2 regions of the Marinobacter sp. MDS2 genome follow, and region 1 is predicted to be linked to the other one. Evidence: predicted binding sites of a transcription regulator. Region 1 holds the regulator's gene; the other holds the start of a gene.
What was found. The regulator LexA, encoded in region 1, represses DNA repair genes until DNA is damaged. The targets are predictions, from matches to a motif close to CTGTNTNNNNANACAG.
Positions count from the first base shown of each region.

Region 2: recN (DNA repair protein RecN) is a predicted target of LexA. The motif match lies at 1,850-1,865, and genes of this name have one in related genera.

Region 1 is NZ_JAVAJF010000001.1:653,176-656,584, forward strand. Features, by position in the region: gene Q9245_RS03120 (DUF1329 domain-containing protein) at 1-446, opposite strand, end outside; gene Q9245_RS03125 (DUF6586 family protein) at 652-1,152, shown strand; gene Q9245_RS03130 (hypothetical protein) at 1,216-1,476, shown strand; gene Q9245_RS03135 (cell division inhibitor SulA) at 1,485-1,970, opposite strand; gene lexA (transcriptional repressor LexA) at 2,013-2,621, opposite strand; gene Q9245_RS03145 (amidoligase family protein) at 2,792-3,409, shown strand, end outside.
Region 2 is NZ_JAVAJF010000001.1:1,305,263-1,308,671, forward strand. Features, by position in the region: gene dnaK (molecular chaperone DnaK) at 1-972, opposite strand, end outside; gene grpE (nucleotide exchange factor GrpE) at 1,065-1,670, opposite strand; gene recN (DNA repair protein RecN) at 1,928-3,409, shown strand, end outside.

The DNA.
Region 1 (3,409 bases):
CGAACACCGTTGCCGTTATCCAACAGCTCGGCACTCAAGGCGTTCTCGTAGGATTTTTGATAGACCTCTTCGGGAAAGGCAGCCGTCCGGCGTGTTTTATAGACCGGCATAAAGAAGTTGGGACCATACTGTTCGAGCATCTGGATGTGGCCATCCGTCAACTTGTCCCGATACAGTTCCAGATTGTCCCGGGTAACAACGAACAGAGGTTCGTCTTCGGGAAACGGATTAACTTCAACCTCTCCCTCTTCCCAATTCGCTGGAGGCGTTGCCAAACCTCCCTGCCAAGCAGGGATAGTGCCGGCATCGTTGGCTGCCCTAACCGCGCCGACCGGTGTTAATTCGCTCTTTAACCGCTTAGCTTCCTCAGGAGCCACCTTGGCCCACGCGGCACCGGACATACTCAACGCAGCAATGGTGAACGCTGCCAACAATCGGTTTCGCATTCCTTATTCTCCAACAATGATCTTTTGAGCATCCACACGCTGCTCCAAGTGGCCCTTTTTGCCAAATTCAAACGATCGTTTCAAGGAAATCTTTGTAGTTTCTTGTGTCTACGCACAAACCACAGAGGGAAAGAATTGTCTGCTTAAAAATGATACACTGGGCGGCTAATTTATCTGGATCGGCTTAATCCTGAACGGGTCAACTATGGCGTCTCAATGGTATTCACTGACTTCCCAGAAACTGAATCTGGCCAAGACTTTACTCTCACAGCTAAACCAAACCATTGACCAGGCTCAAGTTAACCCCCAAAGCACCATGCTGAACGAAGCAATAATTCAGGGCACGGTCGAACTGCTGCTTCGAGCAAGACGTACCTTGCTGGTGATGATTGCACAGCATCATCAGCAAAAAGACTCAGAGCCGCTGCCTCTCGAAGAGCTTAGGACCAGAATCCCCTACGAAACCCAGGATCTCGCGGATCTGGAAATACTTCAAAGCACGCCGTCCAGCTGGTGGAACCATCTTTCGCACCTTGAAAAAGCGTTAAAGCAGCCGCCCACGCCGAAAAAGACCGTATCTGCCGACAACATCATTGCGGTTTCAGCAGAGGATGTAGCGGATCGCTCGGCCAAGAGCCTGAATGACACCCTGACAGCCATGACCGAATTTGCCCGAGCCGTAGAGAACAGACATAACGAGTGGTAATTACCTTTTCCAAGCCACTAAGCACGAATCACGAATAAATCGCACCAAGCAAAGGCCTAAAGAATGTCACCATCGTTTTTTGAAATTGTTGAACTGCCGAACGGCGACTACGCTTTACGGCGCGTTGATGACGATGCCGCGCCGCTGGTCCGCATTTCCTTCTCTCCCGAAGCGAAAGAAATGATGGCTGACCGCGACATGAGCATCGCAAAAGCCATGATAGCCGCAGGCATTGAAGCAACCGGAACCATTTCTGAAGAAGTTGACTGGGGCGACGAGGAAGGCGACTTTGGCGACGCTCAACCTCACTATACGATCCACTAACAGACTCACTATCTCTGGCGCAGCACCACTCCGTGGCTATTCCCTTTCGCGGATGCCTTTTGAAGCGATTCAAAGGCAGAGCGCGCCAGTTTGTTGGTCCACAACACCACGGCATGGCAGGTGCCCGCGCCCAGCGCTAACTCCGCCAGTTGTTGAGCCGGAATTTCGGGCGTAGACCGCAGCACCAGAATCTCTCCGGTTACAATGCCATGCATATTCTGCCACTTGCCTACCAATGACTGAGGTGGGTCTATCCAGGCCAGCCAACGCTTTTCCTGGTTCAACTGAGTCAACATGGGCAGCAGTAGCTGGAAATTCTCAACCTGACCTTCCGGCAGAATGATCTCGGTAACATTACCACCAAAACCCGCCTGCCCGGATCCCGATTTGGAACGACGAGACTCAGGTCTGTGGTAATGGGATGAAGCGGCCTGTGCAGAGACCACAGCCGCGGGTTGAAACGCCATAGTATTATTGAAGCTCAACTGTTCCATCACTCACCTACCTGCGTTGTTCACATGTCGATTTTTCAGCTATCAGTGCAGCTCTGAGCGCCGGATGACACCAACACCCAGACCTTCTATAAAGAGCTCTTGCTCTGCCAGATCTACTTCGATGGGGCTAAACTCTTCGTTTTCGGCAATCAACCAAACCTTATTGCCTTCCTTACGGAACCGCTTAACGGTGACTTCATCACCCACACGAGCGATAACGATCTGGCCATTCTGGACATCTTGAGTCCGGTGGACGGCCAGCAAGTCGCCATCCAGAATGCCGATGTCCTTCATGCTCATGCCCCGCACACGTAGCAGATAATCCGCCTTAGGTGAGAAGAAACTAGGCTGAAGCGCACAATGATCTTCGACATGTTCTTGGGCAAGAATCGGGCTACCCGCAGCAACCTGACCAATCACCGGCAACCCCAAATCCGGCTCGGCTTCTGGCAGCCGTATACCGCGACTGGCCCCGGGCACCATTTCAATCGCGCCCTTACGCGCCAGAGCCCGCAAGTGCTCTTCAGCCGCATTTGCCGAACGAAAGCCCAGTTCCGCAGCAATCTCTGCACGAGTTGGCGGATAGCCAGTCTCATCAAGATAGCGCCGGATAATATCCAGTACTTGGGACTGCCTGGCGGTTAGTTTCATGTTGGGACACTCCAGATAATGATGACTGGTTTTTTATACAGTGATTTGACTATATACAGTGTTTTATCCAGTGTAAAGTCTGAAACCGATCATTTATGGCCAGTAACGTGAAACGACATACCCCTGTGTTATGGTTACGCTCAAAGTCTTTAAAGGAACCACGACATACTATGAGCTCTTCTAAACTCAGCAATATGCCCGTCAGCACCCAAACAACGGATGGAAACGAACGCAAGGTTGGTGTGGAAATCGAACTGTCCGGGCTTAGTTACGATGCACTTATAGATCATGCCAGTCGGCTGTTAGGGGGTAAGCCGGAACTCCAGTCCCGTTACGTCACAAGCATCAAAACTGAAGATGGTGACTATACGATCGAGCTGGATTCGGATCCGATCAAAGACCTCAACCTTGCCGATGAGGGCCTGCCCACCTCCATAAGGGAGTTGGCTTCTCACGCGATGGATGCGATCGATTTCGCCGCTGAAAAAATTGTGCCTCTGGAAATCGTTGGCCCACCTTTGCCGCTGTCCAAACTCCATATCATGGAAACGCTTGTGGACGAGCTCCGTGACCTAGGCGCACTGGGTAGCCGGGAAGCGATCTATTTCGCCTTCGGCCTGCAACTAAACCCGGAGCTGCCAGACTTGGAGCCCGGCACAATTGTGCGTTATCTACAGGCATTTGCAGCACTGTACGATTGGCTGAAATCACGGCATCAGATCGATATCAGCCGTAAGTTCACCACCTACATCGAACCCTGGAGCGCCAAATACGCTGAAATACTGATG
Region 2 (3,409 bases), 650 kb from region 1:
CAGAGCCACTTTACAAGGCTCAAGGCTGCGCTGAACCAGATCTTCTACCAGAGATTCCAGTTTGGCACGGGTCAGCTTGACGTTCATGTGCTTAGGACCGGTCGCGTCTGCAGTTACGTACGGCAGGTTCACGTCGGTCTGCTGGCTGCTGGACAGTTCAATCTTGGCTTTCTCGGCAGCTTCTTTCAGACGCTGCATAGCCAGGGAGTCGCCACGCAGGTCGATACCGCTGTCTTTCTTGAACTGGTCCGCCAGGTATTCGATCACTTTCAGGTCGAAGTCTTCACCACCCAGGAAGGTGTCGCCGTTTGTGGCCAGAACTTCGAACTGGTGTTCGCCGTCAACGTCAGCGATTTCGATGATGGACAGGTCGAAGGTACCACCACCCAAGTCGTATACAGCTACTGTGCGGTCGCCGCTTTGCTTGTCCATGCCATAGGCCAGAGCAGCTGCGGTCGGCTCGTTGATGATCCGCTTAACTTCCAGACCTGCGATCTTACCGGCGTCTTTGGTGGCCTGACGCTGGCTGTCGTTAAAGTAAGCCGGAACTGTGATAACTGCGGCGCTTACGGTTTCGCCCAGGTAGTCTTCTGCCGTTTTCTTCATCTTCTTCAGAGTTTCTGCAGAAATCTGCGGCGGAGCCATTTTCTGGCCCTTAACATCTACCCACGCATCACCGTTGTCTGCTTTGGTGATTTTGTACGGCACCATCTTGATGTCTTTTTGCACGACGTCGTCTTCAAAACGACGACCGATCAGACGCTTGATGGCGTAAAGAGTGTTGTCCGGGTTGGTTACCGCCTGGCGCTTAGCTGACTGACCAACCAGCGTCTCGCCATCATCGGTGTAAGCAATGATGGATGGGGTGGTGCGATCACCCTCGGCGTTTTCAATTACCTTTACCTTGTCGCCGTCCATTACGGCTACACAGGAGTTGGTGGTTCCGAGGTCAATACCGATAATCTTGCTCATAAATTCACTCCAAATCTTGCTGAAATCTGCCCGAAGTGATGACACCCCGGTTGCTTCTGTTTAATGGCTATATTGGCGCTTTATTCGGTTTTTCAAGCCTGCTCGTCGATTTTTGGTGCACTTTCTGCCTTCGCTACCACAACCATGGCCGGGCGAACGACACGACCGTTCAGCAGATAGCCTTTCTGCACAACTGCCACGACACTGTTCGGTTCAGCATCGGGTGCGGGCACCATCGACATGGCTTCATGTTGCTGCGGATCAAACGGCTCGCCAACAGGGTTCAACTGTTCAACGTTGAACTTTTTGAGACTGCCGAGGAACAAGCCCAGCGTCATCTCAACACCCTGACGAATGGAAGCCACCAGTTCACCCGACTCTTCACTTCCTTCGGTGCTTTCAACAGCTTTTTCCAGGCTGTCGGCAACCGGCAGAAGCTCTTTGACGAATTTTTCCAACGCGAATTTGTGCGCTTTTTCGACGTCCAGCTCTGCCCGGCGACGAACGTTCTGCATCTCTGCCTGAGCGCGCAGAGCCTGATCCTGGTACTCCTGCAGCTGTGCTTTCAGCGCATCCAGTTCAGAAACTTCACCCGCATCGGCCTGCTCTTCAGCAGCCTGCTGTTCTGCGTTCGCAGTCGCCTCTTCTACCTCTACCTGTTCTTCTACTTGCTCGTTGCGCTTATCGTCAGCACTCATGATCACTCCCAATACGTTTTCCAGCGCCCAAAGGCACGCGGCGAATAGAGCCCGCCGATCAAAACGGCAGGAAAATATGCTTTGCGAACCGATATGGGGTTCCGAGATTCAGATTCAACCTTTTCAACACCGGATTCTTTCGTTTTTTTGCCGACCAAAATTTGCAAACCCTAAAATCACTGTATATATTCACAGCAACTGTATAGGCGAACAGTATTATTCCAGTAGCCCTTCCGGGCCCAAGCAGAGGTATCGGCATGCTTACACAACTTACCGTTTCCAACTACGCCATCGCCGAACGCGTTGAGCTGCAATTCAACAAGGGCATGACAGCACTAACCGGGGAAACCGGCGCTGGCAAATCCATTGTTCTGGATGCGCTGGGCCTGGCCATGGGCGGTCGCGCAGACGCAGGTGCTGTGCGTCACGGCGCCAAGCGCGCCGACATCACCGCCAGCTTCGACATTTCCAACATCCCCGAGGCGGGCAAGTGGCTGGAAAGCCACGATCTGGACGAAAAAAATGAATGCATCCTGCGCCGCACCATCAGCAAAGACGGTCGTTCCAAAGCCTTTATCAACGGCCAGCCGTCGCCACTGTCGCAACTGAAAGAACTGGGCGGGCTGCTGATGGATATCCACAGCCAGCACCAGCACCAATCCCTGCTTCGTAAAGAAACTCACCGGAAACTGCTGGATGAGTTTGCCGGCGCCGAACAACAGGCCGAGCAAACGAAAGCTGTCTGGAAAAACTGGCACCAAACCCAGCAGAAGCTATTCCAGCGCCAGCAAAACGCTGACGAAACCGAAGCCAAGCTTCAGCTGCTGCGATATCAGGTGGAAGAACTCGACCGCCTGGCACTGGAAGACGGCGAACAAGAAAACCTTGAGCAGGAGCAAGCACAACTCAGCCAGGCCGATGCCATCTTGCACTGCAGCCATCAGGCGGCTCAACTGTGCACAGAGGAAGAATCCAGTGCCGCAAACAGCCTCCGCCAAGCGCTGCAGCTGCTGGAACAGCTGCCAGCAGAGGTACCGGCTTTGGCGGACACCCTGCAGATGCTGCAGGAAGCGCAGATTCAGATTTCCGAAGCGGGCGACAATCTGCGGCGCTTTGTTGATGATTATGAAGCTGACCCGGCAAGGCTTGCGGAAGTTGAAGAGCGCTTGAGCGCGGTTTATCAGATGGCGCGCAAACACCGCATCGGGCCGGAAGAACTTCCTGACCTGCACCAACGTCTTCGTGACGAACTGGAAGAACTGGACGGCGGCGCCGGCAGCCTGGAGCAACTCGAAGCAGAACTTGAGACATACAAAGCCGAGTTTGACGCAGTTGCAGCACAACTGTCGGCCAAGCGAGAGCAAGCCGCTGCCGAATTAGACCAACGAATCGCCCACGAACTGGCACAACTGAGCATGCCGTCTGTGCAGTTCGTTACTCACTTGAACAGCGATAAAGAAGACGTACCGGCACCACACGGCCGGGAAGACATCGAGTTTTTGGTCAGCGCCAACCCCGGACAACCGGCCCGACCCTTGGCAAAAGTAGCCTCCGGCGGGGAATTGTCGCGCATCAGCCTGGCCATTCAGGTCGTGGTTGCCCAAACCTCGACCACGCCTACTTTGGTGTTCGACGAAGTGGACGTTGGTATTGGCGGTGGCACTGCTGAAGTGGTTGGCCGCTTGCTGAGATCGCTGGGAAGCAACGGTCAGGTTCTCTGCGTAACTCACCTGCCCCAA